Regions from separate parts of the Micromonospora fluostatini genome, predicted to be linked through region 2. Evidence: predicted binding sites of a transcription regulator. Region 2 holds the regulator's gene; each other region holds the start of a gene.

Region 1 (5,235 bases), 910 kb from region 2:
GACCGGGTCTGGTCCGAACTCGGCGTGACCGGCTCCGGCGTGGTGGTGGGTACCTCCGACTCCGGAGTGGACGGTGCCCATCCGGCGCTCGCGGGCGGGTTCCGGGGCGGCGCGGACTCCTGGTACGACCCGTGGGAGCAGTCCCGCACGCCCGGCGACCGGAGCGGGCACGGTACCCACACGCTCGGCAGCGCGGTCGGCGGAGGCGGCATCGGGGTGGCCCCGGGTGCCCAGTGGACCGGCTGCGTCAACCTCGACCGGAACCTGGGCAACCCGGCCCGGTACCTGGACTGCCTCCAGTTCATGCTGGCCCCGTTCCCGGTCGGGGGTGACCCGTTCACCGACGGCCGGCCGGCACGCGCCCCGCAGGTGCTGACCAACTCGTGGGGCTGCCCGCCCGTCGAGGGCTGCGATCCGGGGGCGCTCCGGCCGGCCACCGCGGCCCTGGAGGCGGCCGGCATCTTCGTGGTCGCCGCCGCCGGCAACACCGGCCCGTACTGCGACTCGATCCAGGACCCGCCGGCGACGTACCCGGACGTGCTGACCGTCGGGGCGGTGGACCGGCGACGTCAGGTGACGGACTTCTCCAGCCGGGGGTCGGTGCCACGCGGCGTGGCCAAGCCGGACCTGGTCGCGCCGGGGGCGGGGATCCTCTCCGCGATGCCCGGCGGCGGGTACGCCACCCTGGACGGTACCTCGATGGCCACCCCGCAGGTGGCCGGCGTGGTGGCGCTGATGTGGTCGGCGAACCCCGCCCTGGTCGGTGACCTCGACCGGACCCGGCGGATCCTGCGCGACACGGCCACCCCGGCTCGACCGACCTCCGACGCCTGCGGGGGCGACGCCGCCGTCAGCGGCGCCGGCCTGGTCGACGCGTACGCGGCGGTCCGGGCCGCCCAGGGCTGACCGTCGACGCCCAGGGTTCCCCGTCGACGCGCGGGGCTCACCGTCGACGCGCGGGACGCCAGCGGCAGCGCGGGCCGGACGGGCACGAATGGGACATAGATCCTCATAGCACCGTTCACCGGCGGTGACCATCGGCGCCCCCTACCGTTTCGGTAGAGGAGGCAGCGATGACCACGGACGACGAACAGACCGAGGATGTCCAGCCTGTCGCCTGGGTACCGGTCGGCGATCTCCCCGGCCCACTGCCGTTCGACCGGCTCGACCCCGGTGACGCCGAGCAACTGGTCGAGATGACCGGTACCGGGGACTCCCCGGCCGAGGAACCGCTGGAACTGGTGGACGAGCCGATCCGGATCCACCCGCCGTACGGCCGGCAGCAGAAGCGACGCAACCAACGGCCCCTGCCCACCTGAGCCGCCCCGGCGGACCCGAACACGGTGCCGGGGCGGGCCGCCACGGGCCGTGCGGATCGGAGCCGCCGGGCCGGCGCCGACCGTCGGACAGACAACCGAAAGGGCGGACCGCTGACGCGGCCCGCCCTTTCAGCGTTCGATGGGAACCGGACTCAGAAGTCCATCTCCCCGCCGCCCGGGGCGGCCGGGGCGGCCGGGGCCTTCTCCGGCTTGTCCGCCACGACGGCCTCGGTGGTGAGGAACAGCGCCGCGATCGACGAGGCGTTCTGCAGCGCCGAGCGGGTCACCTTGGCCGGGTCGATGATGCCCGCGGCCAGCAGGTCGACGTACTCGCCGGAGGCGGCGTTGAGGCCGTGACCGGCGTCCAGGTTACGGACGCGCTCGACGACCACACCGCCCTCCAGGCCGGCGTTGACGGCGATCTGCCGCAGCGGGGCGTCCAGCGCGATCTTGACGATCTGCGCGCCGGTCGCCTCGTCGCCGGCCAGGTCCAGCTTGTCGAAGGCGGTCTTGCCGGCCTGCACCAGCGCGACGCCACCACCCGGGACGATGCCCTCCTCGACGGCGGCCTTCGCGTTGCGGACGGCGTCCTCGATGCGGTGCTTGCGCTCCTTCAGCTCGACCTCGGTGGCCGCGCCGACCTTGATCACCGCAACGCCACCGGCCAGCTTGGCCAGCCGCTCCTGCAGCTTCTCCCGGTCGTAGTCGGAGTCGCTCTTGTCGATCTCGGCCCGGATCTGGTTCACCCGGCCCTGGATCTGCTCGGCGTCGCCGGCACCGTCGACGATGGTGGTCTCGTCCTTGGTCACCACGACCTTGCGGGCACGGCCCAGCATCTCCAGGCCGACAGCGTCCAGCTTGAGGCCGACCTCCTCGCTGATGACCTGGCCACCGGTGAGGATGGCGATGTCGGTCAGCATGGCCTTACGGCGGTCACCGAAGCCCGGCGCCTTGACGGCGACCGACTTGAAGGTGCCCCGGACCTTGTTGACCACCAGGGTGGCCAGGGCCTCGCCCTCCAGGTCCTCGGCGATGATCAGCAGCGGCTTGCCCGACTGCATGACCTTCTCCAGGATCGGGAGCAGGTCCTTGACCGAGGAGATCTTGCTGTTCGCGATCAGGATGTACGGGTCGTCGAAGACGGCCTCCATACGCTCCGGGTCGGTCATGAAGTAGGCCGAGATGTAGCCCTTGTCGAAGCGCATACCCTCGGTGAGCTCCAGCTCCAGCCCGAAGGTGTTGCTCTCCTCGACGGTGATGACGCCTTCCTTGCCGACCTTGTCCATCGCCTCGGCGATGATCTCGCCGACGCTGGTGTCACCGGCGGAGATGGAGGCGGTGGAGGCGATCTGCTCCTTGGTCTCGACGTCCTTGGCGAGCTTGGACAGCTCCTCCGAGACGTTCGCGACCGCGGCCTCGATGCCCCGCTTCAGGGCCATCGGGTTCGCGCCAGCGGCCACGTTCCGCAGGCCCTCGCGGACCAGGGCCTGGGCCAGGACGGTCGCCGTCGTCGTGCCGTCACCGGCGACGTCGTCGGTCTTCTTCGCGACCTCCTTGACCAGCTCGGCGCCGATCTTCTCGTAGGGGTCCTCGAGCTCGATCTCCTTGGCGATGCTCACACCATCGTTGGTGATGGTGGGGGCGCCCCACTTCTTCTCGAGCACGACGTTGCGGCCCTTGGGGCCGAGGGTCACCTTGACGGCGTCGGCGAGCTGGTTCATGCCCCGCTCGAGACCGCGGCGAGCCTCCTCGTCGAACGCGATAATCTTGGCCATACGGCGTTGTCCTCCTGGACACTCACGGGCCACCCGAGTGTGTGTCCCGGATGGGCCGTCTGGTGTACGCACCTTGGGACGTCGCCGCCGCGTGACAGCGACATCCGTCGGCCGGGCCGGATAGCCCGCGACGACCGGTCACGCCCGTCCACCGTCTCCAACGGCGCACGATCGTGACCCCACCGCCCCGACCATTGGCACTCGCGTACCGCGAGTGCCAATACCTTGTTTAGCACTCTCCCATGCCGAGTGCAAGCACGATGCCGTCGGTCAGCCCAGTTCCGCAGCCAGTCGGGCGCTGTCCACCGGGCCCTCGTGGATCCGCTGTTCCGCGTACGTCACGACGAGGCCGACCAGTTGGGCGAGGTAGCCGGGCAGGCTCAGCACCGACAGCACGGTCACCGCCAGCAGGGCACCCAGAGCGGTACCCGGCGCGGCCAGCGGCGCGTCACCGAAGGGCAGCAGCGCCACCGTCTCCAGCACGTCGGCCACCAGCCCGACCCCGATGATGATCACCACAACCAGCGCCAGCCGGCTGAGAAGCAGGCCCAGCCGGTCGTGGAACATCCGGAACGAGCGGCCGATCGGGTTGTGGCGCTCGAAGACGTACACCGGCCCGGCCATGCTCAGCGCGGCGGCGAGGTAGATCCCGGGCAGGATGCAGAAGCAGATCCCGATCATGACCAGCAGGCCGACCAGCAGGCTCCACCCCCAGACCCCGAGGGCCCGGCGCAGGCCGTACCGCATCGCCTCGGCGAGGCTCACCGGCTCGCCGGCCGCCTGCCGGGCGATCACCCAGCTACCACCCGCCCAGCCCACGCCCTGGACCAGCCCGACGAGCACGGTGACCGCGAAGATCGTGGTGACGAAGAGGAACAGCCCGGCGAAGAAGTCCTCCGGGAACGCGGTCGGGTCGCTGTCGATCGGCGGCTCCTCCAACCCGAAGTACGGGCCGAGCACCAGCGACAGCACCGTGACGAGCAGCGCCGGCAGGACCTGGGTGAGCACCATCAGGGGTACCAGCACCTGCCAGCCCCGGCGGAGCGCCCCGAGACAGCGCGCCCACCACGCGCCCACGCCCGCCCCCGGGCGGGTTGACCAACGGGTCCGCCGGGTTCCAACCCCCGCCCGCCCCCGGGTACGCCTGCCCCGGGTACCCCGGGTACCCCGGGTACGCCTGCCCCGGATACGGCTGACCGGGATAGGGCTGGCCGGGGTAGGGCTGGCCTGGGTAGGGCTGGCCGGGATACGGCTGGCCCGGGTAGGGCTGACCGGGATACGGCTGGCCTGGGTAGGCGGGTGGCTGCCCGCCCGGTCCCCAGCCCGGCTGAGCCGCACCGGCCGGGTCCGTCCCGGACTGACCGCCCCAGGAACCCCGGCCCGCCTGCTCGCCCCCGGCGCCCGCGCCGGGCTGCCCACCCCACGCGCCCGCGGCGGACTGGCCGCCCCAGGACCCGGCGGCGTAGGGGTTGCCCCAGGAGGCCGTACCCCCCGAACCGCTCTCGCCCCTCGGACCGCCCCCGGTCTCCGGACCGCTCGCCGCCCCCGGACCGCTCTCGGCACCCGGTGCGGCGGCAGCACCCCCGGCCCCCGGCGCGGTACCCGGTGCGGCCTCCGCCGCTCCTGGTGGAGCCGGTGCGCCCGGTGAGCCTGGCGTGGCCGGCCCCTCGGGCGGACCGTCGGATGGAGGCAGATCCGCCGAGCCTGAGCCGGGCTGGTCCGCAGCCGGCTGCTGCCGCTGTGGGTCCGGACCGGGCGCGGCCGGGTCACCGGAGTCGGGTGCGGGTGGGCCCGATGGTGGTCGGTCGGTCATGAGTCCTCCTCAGCGACAACGGCTGGAACGGCTCATGATCCTCCCCGGCGAGCGCCGGACACGCATCCCCCGCAGGGTGACGGATCCCCGTCCACCGCCGACGGAGGGCGTGCCGGCGACGCCGACGGCGGCACTCAGGCGACGACGCGTACCCGCTCGGCCTGCGGACCTTTCTGCCCTTGGGCGATCTCGAACTCCACCCGCTGGCCGTCGTCCAACGCCTTGTAACCGTCCATCTCGATGGCGGAGAAGTGAACGAAGACGTCCTGACCGCCGTCGACGGCGATGAAGCCGTAGCCCTTCTCGGCGTTGAACCACTTCACGGTGC
Region 2 (5,235 bases):
ACGAACGCGGCGGCGGCCCCGGCGAGCCGGCGGGCCACGGTCGGGGTCGGCTCGTCCGGTGCGCCGGCCACCACCGGCAGCCACGCCCGCCGGGCCTGCTTGGCCGCCTCCCGGGCGGTGGCCGTCCACTTCTGCCGGGCCCGTACGCCCCGGTCACCGCGCCACTGCACGACCGAGCGGGACGCCGCCCAGGGCACGATCTCGTCCACCCCGACCTCGGTCATCGCCTGCACGGCCAGTTCGCCCCGGTCGCCCTTGGCGATGCCCTGCACCACCACCAGCCGGGGGACGGACGCGTCGACGTACCCCCGGGAGGTGACCTCGATCTCCAGGTTGCCCCGGCCGACGGCGGTGACCACGGCGGCGGCGGTGCCGCCCCGGCCGTCGGCGAGGAGCAGTTCCTCGCCGACCCGCAGGCGTTGCACGGTGGCCGCGTGGTGGCCCTCCGGGCCGTCGAGGGTGAGCTGGTCCCCGGTCGGCAGCGACTCGACCAGGAACAGCGGCGCCGACACCTCAGGCGTGCCCGTTGAAGGCGTCCCGCATCCGGGAGAAGAAGCCGCCCTGCTTGCTCAACTCGGCGACCTCCTCGCCCCGGGTCTTGGCGAAGTCGCGCAGCATCCGCTCCTGGTCGGCGTCGAGCTTGGTCGGGGTCCGCACGTCCAGGTGGACGTAGAGGTCACCCCGGCCGGTGCCGCGCAGGTGCGGTACGCCCCGGGCGCGCAGCCGCAGCGTGCTGCCCGGCTGGGTGCCGGGCTTGACGTCGACGGACTCCTCGCTGTCCAGCGTCTTGATGGTCAGCCGGGTGCCCAGCGCGGCGGCGGTCATCGGCACGGTGACCCGGCAGTGCAGGTCGTCGCCCTTGCGCGAGTAGACGTCGTGCGGGCGCTCGTGGATCTCGACGTACAGGTCGCCGGGGGTGCCGCCGCCCGGGCCCACCTCGCCCTGCTGGGCCAGCCGGATCCGCATCCCGTCCTCCACCCCGGCGGGGATCTTGACGGTCAGCGAGCGGCGGGTCCGGACCCGGCCGTCACCGGCGCAGGTCGGGCAGGGGTGCGGGATCGTGGTGCCGTACCCCTGGCAGACCGTGCAGGGCCGGGCGGAGACCACCTGGCCGAGGAAGGTGCGCTGCACCGACTGCACCTCGCCCCGCCCCTGGCACGCCTCGCAGGTGGCCAGGTGGGTGCCGGCGGCGGTGCCCGCCCCGGAACAGGTGGTGCAGAGCACGGCGGTGTCGACGGTGATCGGCGCCTCCACCCCGAACGCCGTCTCGTTCAGGTCCAGCTCCAGCCGCAGGATCGCGTCGGCCCCGGGGCGGGTCCGTGGACGGGGCCCCCGGGTGGCACCGGCGGCACCACCGAAGAACGCGTCCATGATGTCCTGGAAGCCGGCGAACGGCCCCGCACCCGGCCCGCCCGGACCGGCCGCCCCGCCACCGGGGGCCAGCGGGTCCCCGCCCAGGTCGACGATCTGCCGTTTCCGGTCGTCCGAGAGGACCTCGTACGCGGCGTTGATGTCCTTGAACTTCTCCTGGGCCTCCGGGTCCGGATTCACGTCCGGATGGAACTGCCGCGCCAGCTTGCGGTAGGCGCGCTTGATCTCGTCATCGGAGGCTTCCCGGCTCACGCCGAGAATGCCATAGTAGTCCCTGGCCACTGCGTCCCGTGTCCTCATGTTCGTCTCGCTCTGCGCCGGTCGTCGGCCCGACTGATCAGTTCTGGGCCAGCAGCTCGCCCACGTAGCGTGCCACGGCTCGCACCGTGGCGATGGTGCCGGGGTAGTCCATCCGGGTCGGCCCCAGCACACCCAGGCCACCCACGATGGTGGCACCCGGGCCGTAGCCGGTGCTGACCACCGACGCGGCCCGGAGGTTGTCGATCTCGTTCTCGTCGCCGATCAGCACCCGGGTCGTGCTCGGCTCGGCCTCGCCGATCAGCTTGAGCAGCACGACCTCCTCCTCCAGCGCCTCCAGGATCGGCCGCAGCGAACCCTGGAAGTCGAGCAGGCCGCCCCGGGTCAGGTTGGCGGTGCCGGCCAGCGCGATCCGCTCCTCGTGCCGTTCGACAAGCGTCTCCAGCAGCACGGTGGAGAGCGTGGTCATGGCCGGCCGCACCTGCGCCGGGGCCTCCTCCACCAGCGCCTGCACCAGCGGTGGGGTCTCCGACAGCCGGGTACCGACGAGCTTCTCGTTCATCAGCCGACGCAGGTCGGTGACGTCGTCGGCGCAGATCGGGGCGGGCAGCTCGACCAGCCGCTGCTCGACCCGACCGGTGTCGGCGATCATGACCAGCATCAGCCGGGTGGTGGAGATCGGCACCAGCTCCAGGTGGCGGACCGAGGACCGGGCCAGGCTGGGGTACTGCACCACGGCCACCTGCCGGGTGAGTTGGGCCAGCAGCCGGACCGTGCGGTGCACCACGTCGTCGAGGTCGACCGCCCCCACCAGGAACCGCTCGATGGCCCGGCGCTCGGCCGGGCTGAGCGGCTTCACCCGGGACAGCCGGTCGACGAAGAGGCGGTAGCCCCGGTCGGTGGGCACCCGGCCGGCGCTGGTGTGCGGCTGCCGGATGTAGCCCTCCTCCTCCAGCACCGCCATGTCGTTGCGGACCGTCGCCGGGGAGACCCCGAGCTGGTGCCGCTCGACCAGCGCCTTGCTGCCGACCGGCTCCTGGGTGGCGACGTAGTCCTCGACGATCGCGCGCAGCACGGCGAGTTTGCGGTCGTCGAGACCCATCTCCCCACCTCCTGTCGCACGTCGGCCACGCCGCACCCGCCCGTGGGCCGGCACGGCCGGACCGACCCGCCCCGGCCGTGCCGGCCGGGGTCGAGGCCGCGCCCTGGCACTCGACTGTAGCGAGTGCCAGTCTACGTCGGCTGCCCCCACCGGCGCGATGATCAGTGACGGACCACGCGCACGTCGATGTCTGCGAGTGACGACGGCCGATCGTGCCGGCCGATCGAGCCGGTGTCGCTCTGGTGCCGCCTTGCCGGCTGCACCTACCGTGACCTCCATGACTGAACCGCCTCGCCCACCCGGATCGGGCGACCCCGGCATCCCGCCGGACCCGACCTCGCCGCTGCCCCCCGCCGGCCCGTCCGGCTACGAACCGCCCACGGCCCCACTGTCCGGGACGCCCACCCCGGGCGGCTACCCCCCACCCGGTGGATATCCGCCACCGGAGCAGCCGGTGTCGGGCGGGGCCCACCCCCCGTCGGACGCTCCCCCGCCCGGCAACTATCCCCCGGCCGGTGGATATCCCCCGCCGGGCGTCGGGTACCCGACCGGCGGCGGCTACGGCGCGGCTCCGGACGGCGGCCAGTACGGCGCGGGACCGGGCGGCGGCGGATACGGCGGCGGGCCGTACGGGCCGCCTCCGCCGGGGTACCCCACCGCCGACGACAAGACCTGGGCGCTCGTCTCCCACTTCGGCGGGGCGCTCGGCGTGATCGTCGGCGGCGGCCTGCTGGGCTGGGTGGCGCCGCTGATCGCGCTGACGGTCAAGGGGCCGCAGTCGCCCACCGCGCGGGCACACGCGGTCGCCGCGCTCAACTTCCAGCTCACCTGGGTGATCGCGCTCGCCGCCAGCATCGTGCTGGGCATCATCACCTGCGGCCTCCTGGCCTTCGTGCCGTTCCTCGTCGGCCTGGTCCCGTTGATCTTCGGCATCGTCGGTGGTGTCAAGGCCAACGAGGGCGTGCTGTACCGCTACCCGATGACGTACCACTTCGTGAAGTGAGCCGGCCGCCGGGCGGGCTCAGGGCAGCAGGTCGCGGACCACGGCGTCGGCGAGCAGCCGGCCCCGGAGGGTGAGCACGGCCCAGCCGTCGGCGTACCGGGCCGGATCGAGCAGCCCGGCGGCCAGGGCCTGCTCGGCACCGGCCCGCCCCGGCTCGTCGAGCACCGCCAGCGGCAGCCCCTCGGCGAGCCGGAGCCGCAGCATCACGTCCTCCATGTGCGCCTCGGCGGCGGTGAGCACCTCCCGGGCCTGCCCCGGGGACCGTCCCTGCGCCAGCCTGCCCGCGTACGCCGTGGGGTGTTTGACGTTCCACCAGCGCACCCCACCGACGTGGCTGTGCGCCCCCGGGCCGAGGCCCCACCAGTCCCCGCCGGTCCAGTAGAGCAGGTTGTGCCGGCACCGGGCGGCCGGCGTCCGCGCCCAGTTGGAGACCTCGTACCAGGAGAAGCCGGCCGCGCCGAGGGCGGCCTCCGCGGCCAGGTAACGGTCCGCCGCGACGTCGTCGGAGGGGTACGGCAACTCGCCCCGGCGCATCCGCGCGGCCAGCCGGGTGCCGTCCTCCACGATCAGGGCGTACGCGCTGACGTGGTCGACCCCGGCGGCGATCACCTCGTCGAGGCTGGCGGCGAAGTCCTCCGCGCGCTCCCCCGGGGTGCCGTAGATCAGGTCCAGGTTGACGTGGTCGAACCCGGCGTCGCGGGCCTCCCGGGCGGCGGCGGTGGCCCGGCCGGCGCTGTGCCGCCGGTCGAGGATCGCCAGCACCCCGGGCGCGGCGGACTGCATGCCCAGCGAGATGCGGGTGTAGCCGGCGGCGCGCAGGGTCTTCAACGACTCCGGGGTCACCGACTCCGGGTTCGCCTCGGTGGTCACCTCCGCGTCGGCCGCCAGCCCCCAGGTGCGGTCGATCGCGTCCAGGATCCGGGCCAGGTCGTCGGCGGGGAGCAGGGTCGGGGTGCCGCCGCCGACGAAGACGGTCGACACCCGGGGCGGCGGGGTGTCGCCGAGCACCCGCCCGGCGAGCGCCAGCTCGGCCAGGACGGTGTCGGCGTACTCCTCCCGGCTGGCCCCGCCGCCCAGCTCGGCGGCGGTGTACGTGTTGAAGTCGCAGTAGCCGCAGCGACTGGCGCAGAACGGGACGTGGAGGTAGACGCCGAAGCCCCGCGCGCCGACGGCGGCGGTGGCGGATTCGGGCAGCGAACCGTCGACGGGGACGGTCTCACCTTCTGGGAGGAGGCCGGGCACAGCCACTAGTGTGCCCGCATGACCTCTCCCGACCCCCTGGTGCGGGTCACCACGTCCCGTGGGGTGACCACCCTCACCCTGGACAGCCCGCACAACCGCAACGCCCTCTCCACGCCGCTGATGACCCAGTTGCTGGCCGGGCTGGCCGCCGCCGTCGCCGACGACGCCGTCCGGGTCGTCGTGCTCGACCACACCGGCCCGGTCTTCTGCTCCGGCGCCGACCTGAAGGAGACCGCCGCCGCGTACGCCAGCGGGACCG
Region 3 (5,235 bases), 590 kb from region 2:
CCTGCCGGGGACGTGACAGCGCCCAGTTCTTCCACCCCGACGGTGAACGCGGCTCCTCCCGGCTCCGCCGGGAATCCGGTGCCAAGGCGGTCTGCCGGGCCTGCCCGGTCCGCGCCGAGTGCGCCGCGCACGCGCTCTCCGTCCGCGAGCCGTACGGCGTCTGGGGTGGCTTCAGCGAGGCCGAGCGGCTGCGGCTGCTCGCGGTGGGCTGGGAGGACACCGCCGACCGGCGGCAGTCCCGGGTCGACGTGCCCCGCCTGGAGGCCCGGCTGGGCGCCGCCCACAAGTCCACGGTGGCCAGTGGCCAGGCCGTGCCCACCCAGCGCAACGTCGCCTGACGACACCGAATTCTGCACCGACGCGCCCCGGCGAGCCGGGGCGCGTCGGCGTGTGACCACCCACCCGGGTCTTTTCCGCACCGGCGGGTTCTGCCAGGATCCGGCGGATGCGGACCGACATCGGGGCACCCGACACGCTCTGGACACGCTGGGGTGCGCTCGCCACCGCCCTCGCCGCCCTCGGCCACGACGACGTCTACTGGTGCGACGCGGACGGCGCCCACCACGACGACCACGGCGGCAACTGGGCCCGACTGGTCCTCGTCGAGGGCGACCGGGCGGTGCTCTTCGGGTACGACCACGAGTACAGCGACACGGTCTGCGCGAGCCCACCGGTCGACCTGCTCGCCGGGGCACCCGCCTGGCTGCCCTGGCCCGAGCTGACCCGGCACGCCGAGGACGACCAGCTCGGCTACGTCTACTGGTACGAGGCCGGCGCCTGGAGCCGGGTGCCGTACCCGGACTCGCTGCACGACGACGGCCTGCGGGCCACCGCCGGAGCCGTGCTCGACGCGGACCGGGCCCGGCTGGAACTGGGCGAGGTCGTCTTCCAGTGGGGCGGGCACGAGCCAGCCGACGAACCAACGGAGCGGGCCGAGGTGGACCGGGCCGCCGACCGCCTGCTCGCCGCCGCGAGCGCCGCAACGGTCGACGCGGCGGTGGTGGCGGGGCTGCTCGGGCGGCTGCGGTCCCGCCCCGTCGACCCGGCCGCCGGCCTGACGGCGGCCGGCCGGGCCGGACTCACCCCGGGGGCGGTCCGCCCGGTGCTGCCGCCGGCCGGTGGGGCGCCGCCCCGGCGGGTCCGCACGCTCAGCGAGGACCAGCACGACCAGCTCGTCTGGGCGGCCATGCGGCAGGCCACCGAGCTGCCCCGGCCCACGCCCGGCGACTCCCCGGAACTGGCCGCCCTCGTCGCCTGGGTGCGGGGCCGCGCCCCCGCCGGAGACGGCCGCTGCGCGCTGCTCGTCCAGGTGACCGACACCGCGCTCCGCCAGCACCCGGGGACGGCACCCCCGGCCCGTCGCGACGGGGAGGACCAGTGGCAGCCCTTCCGGGAGGCCGGCGAGCTGGTCCGCCGGCTCCGCCGGGTCGAGGCGGACCCCGCGCACGGGCAGTGGCTCTTCCTGCGGGTCGAGACGACCGCCGAGGGGTCCACCGTGCAGCGGTGCTACGACTCGTGGCCCTCCTGGCTGCCGGCCGACGACCACGGCGGGCCCTGGCGCAGCGAGCTGGCGCCGGAGACGGCCCGCCGGGCGCCGGCCTTCCGGCCCGCCTGGTCGGCGCTGCTCGACCCCGGGGTCGCGTACGAGACACCGGGGCGCACCGCCATCGACGATGCACCCCGGTGAGGTGTAAGGAAGGGCCCCTTGTTAACGCTTCCGGTATAGGAAGGGGCCCTTCCTAACAGCCGGGCTCGGTCAGAAGCCCGGGCCGTGCTGGTGGCCGTGACCGTGCGAGTGGCCGTGGCCCCCGGCGGCGGCCGGCTCGGCCTTCACCGGCTTCTCCACGACCAGGCTCTCGGTGGTCAGCAGCAGCCCGGCGATCGAGGCGGCGTTGGTGACCGCGTTGCGGGTCACCTTCACCGGGTCGATGATGCCGGACTTGGCCAGGTCGACCCAGGAGCCGGTGGCGGCGTCGAGGCCGTTGCCCCACTCCTGGCCGACGACCTTCTGCACCACGACGTACCCGTCCTGGCCCGCGTTCTGGGCGATCCAGCGCAGCGGCTCGACCAGCGACTTGCGCACGATCGAGACGCCGACCTTCTCGTCGCCGGTGAGGCCCAGGTCGTCGTCGAGCACCGGGAGGATCTGGGCCAGGGCGGCACCGCCGCCGGGGACCGTACCCTCCTCGACCGCGGCCTTGGTCGCGGCGATGGCGTCCTCGATGCGGTGCTTGCGCTCCTTCATCTCGACCTCGGTCGCCGCGCCCACCTTGATGACGGCGACGCCGCCGGAGAGCTTGGCCAGCCGCTCGGAGAGCTTCTCCCGGTCCCAGTCGGAGTCCGTGGCCTCGATCTCCTTGCGGATCTGCGCGACCCGGTCGGCGACCTCGCTGGCCTGCCCGCCACCGTCGACGATGGTGGTGGTCTCCTTGTCGACCACGACGCGCCGGGCGGCGCCGAGCACCTCCAGGCCGACCTGGTCGAGCTTGTAGCCCAGTTCCGGGGCGATCAGCTCGGCACCGGTGGCGATCGCCAGGTCCTGGAGCATCGCCTTGCGGCGGTCGCCGAAGCCCGGGGCCTTCACCGCGCAGACCTTGAGGGTCTTGCGGATGGCGTTGACCACCAGCGTGGAGAGCGCCTGACCCTCGACGTCCTCGGCGATGATCAGCAGCGGCTTGCTGTCGGAGAGGACCTTCTCCAGCAGCGGCAGCAGCTCCTCGATCGCGGAGATCTTCTGCGTGGTGATCAGGACGTACGCGTCCTCCAGGACGGCTTCCTGGGACTCCGCGTCGGTGACGAAGTTGGGCGAGATGAAGCCCTTGTCGAACTGGAGACCCTCGGTCACGTCCAGCTCGGTGTGCAGGGCCGAGCCCTCCTCGACGGTGATCACACCGTCGCGGCCGACCCGCTCCATCGCCTCGGCGATCAGCTCGCCGATGGTGGCGTCCTGCGCGGAGATCGTGGCGACGTGCGCGATCGACTCCTTGCCGGTGACCTCGACGGCCCGGTCCAGCAGGGCCTCGGAGACCTTCTGCGCCGCCGCGTCGATGCCCCGCTTCAGCGCGATCGGGTTCGACCCGGCGGTGACGTTGCGCAGACCCTCCCGGATCAGCGCCTGCGCCAGCACGGTCGCGGTGGTGGTCCCGTCGCCGGCGACGTCGTTGGTCTTGGTCGCCACCTCCTTGACCAACTGCGCGCCGAGGTTCTCGTACGGGTTGGTGAGCTCGATCTCCTTGGCGATGGTCACACCATCGTTGGTGATCGTGGGCGCACCGAATTTCTTGTCCAGGACGACGTTGCGCCCGCGCGGGCCGAGAGTGACCTTGACCGCGTCCGCGAGGGCGTTGACACCGTGCTCCAGCAGGTGCCGGGCGTCGTCCGAGAAGCTCAGGATCTTCGCCATGAATGTCCCTTCGAAGCGTCGCTGCCCCGGCCCGGCGAGCCGGACCGGGGCAGCGACACTGATCGGTTGCTTACTTCTCGATGACCGCGAGGACGTCGCGGGCGGAGAGGACCAGGTACTCCTCGCCGGCGTACTTGACCTCGGTGCCGCCGTACTTCGAGTACAGGACGACGTCGCCGACCTGCACGTCAACCGGGATCCGGTTGCCCTTGTCGTCGATACGGCCCGGGCCGACAGCGAGGACGGTGCCCTCCTGCGGCTTCTCCTTGGCGGTGTCGGGGATCACGATGCCCGACGCCGTGGTGGTCTCAGCCTCGTTCGCCTGGACCACGATCCGGTCCTCGAGCGGCTTGATCGCAACCTTGGTCGCGGTAGTCACGGGCATACCCTCCTGGGGTATTGGGTTTCGTAGCCGGACGGCTCAGCCGACCAGCGTCAATCTGCCACATGCCACCGGGCGGGACCGTCGTCGCGGGTGCCGGTCCGCCTGGCGTTCAGCACCCACGCCAGCAGGCCGGGAGCTGGCACCCTCAGGGTGAGAGTGCTAATCGCAGGTTATGCCTCGGCTAGCACTCCGTCAAGGAGAGTGCCAACGCAGCACCCCCGTGTCCCCCGATCGCCCACCTCACGCGCTCCGCTCCGCCGCCCGTCACGACCCCGCTGACCACGGCACCTGCCCGAGGGTGGCCCACCGGAGCAGGGCCCCGGGCCGGCTCGGGACAATGGCCGGGTGGACCTGGAACAGCTCGCCGCGTTGCGTACACCCGAGGGGTCGGCCGCGCTCGCGGCGGCGGACGCGGTGGCCGGCGGCGACCCGCTGGGCGCGGCGGCCTCGCTGCGCGCCGCCGGGATCCCGGCCGGGCTGGCCGCCGCCGCGCTGACCCAGGCGGAGCTGCGCCGCCGGGCCGTCGGCAAGTTCGGCCCCGCCGCCACCGGGATGTTCCTCACCCGGCCCGGCCTGGAGCAGGCCACCCGGGCGGTCGTCGCGGACCGCCGGGCGCAGCGGCTACACGCCGCCGGGGTGGCGACCCTCGCCGACCTCGGCTGCGGCCTCGGGGCCGACGCGCTCGCCGCCGCCCGCGCCGGCATCCGGGTGTACGGCGTGGAGGCCGACCCGGTCACCGCCACGATGGCCGCCGCCAACGCCGAGGCCGCCGGGCTGGCCGACCTGTTCACCGTGAAGTGCGGGGACGCCACCGCGTTCGACGTGACCCGGGTCGACGCGGTCTTCTGCGACCCGGCCCGCCGCCGCGCCGGCACCGGTCGACGGATCTTCGACCCGAACGCCTACTCCCCACCCTGGGACTTCGTCACCGGGCTGGCCGAACGGGTACCCCGGACCGTGGTCAAGGTCGCCCCGGGCATCGACCACGCGCTGATCCCGCCCGGCGCCGAGGCCGAGTGGGTCAGCGTGGACGGCGACCTGGTCGAGGCAGCCCTCTGGTGCGGTCCGCTCGCCCACTCCCCCCGCCGCGCCACCCTCCTGAGGTGTAAGGAAGGGCCCCCTGTTAACGCATACGGTAGAGAAGGGAACCCTTCTCACACCCCGGTGGCCGGCACGGCGGTACACCAGGTGACCGGCGACGGGACGGTGGAGGCGCCGGTCGGGCCGGTCCGTCGCTTCCTGTACGACCCCGACCCGGCGGTGGTCCGGGCCCACCTGGTCGCCGAACTCGCCGCCGACCTGGACGCCACCCTCGCCGACCCGGCCATCGCGTACCTCTACGCCGACCGCGCGGTCGCCACCCCGTACGCGCGCTGCCTGGAGATCACCGACGTCCTGCCGTTCTCGCTGAAGCGGCTGCGTGCGCTGCTGCGGGAGCGTCGGGTCG

Evidence for each region. The regulator HrcA, encoded in region 2, represses chaperone genes, less so after heat shock. The targets are predictions, from matches to a motif close to GGTTNGCACNCTCNNNNNGAGNGTGCNAACC.
Region 1: groL (chaperonin GroEL) is a predicted target of HrcA. The motif match lies at 3,287-3,317, and genes of this name have one in related genera.
Region 3: groES (co-chaperone GroES) is a predicted target of HrcA. The motif match lies at 3,923-3,953, and genes of this name have one in related genera.

Annotation. Positions count from the first base shown of each region.
Region 1 is NZ_CP191251.1:6,478,712-6,483,946, reverse strand. Features, by position in the region: gene ACQUFX_RS28895 (S8 family serine peptidase) at 1-906, shown strand, start outside; gene ACQUFX_RS28890 (hypothetical protein) at 1,074-1,319, shown strand; gene groL (chaperonin GroEL) at 1,472-3,094, opposite strand; gene ACQUFX_RS28880 (hypothetical protein) at 3,365-4,171, opposite strand; gene ACQUFX_RS28875 (cold-shock protein) at 5,042-5,235, opposite strand, start outside.
Region 2 is NZ_CP191251.1:59,230-64,464, reverse strand. Features, by position in the region: gene ACQUFX_RS00280 (16S rRNA (uracil(1498)-N(3))-methyltransferase) at 1-512, opposite strand, end outside; gene dnaJ (molecular chaperone DnaJ) at 514-1,653, opposite strand; gene hrcA (heat-inducible transcriptional repressor HrcA) at 1,709-2,731, opposite strand; gene ACQUFX_RS00265 (DUF4870 domain-containing protein) at 3,009-3,734, shown strand; gene hemW (radical SAM family heme chaperone HemW) at 3,753-4,982, opposite strand; gene ACQUFX_RS00255 (enoyl-CoA hydratase-related protein) at 4,995-5,235, shown strand, end outside.
Region 3 is NZ_CP191251.1:6,795,957-6,801,191, reverse strand. Features, by position in the region: gene ACQUFX_RS30455 (WhiB family transcriptional regulator) at 1-338, shown strand, start outside; gene ACQUFX_RS30450 (hypothetical protein) at 446-1,687, shown strand; gene groL (chaperonin GroEL) at 1,757-3,403, opposite strand; gene groES (co-chaperone GroES) at 3,474-3,788, opposite strand; gene ACQUFX_RS30435 (THUMP-like domain-containing protein) at 4,134-5,235, shown strand, end outside.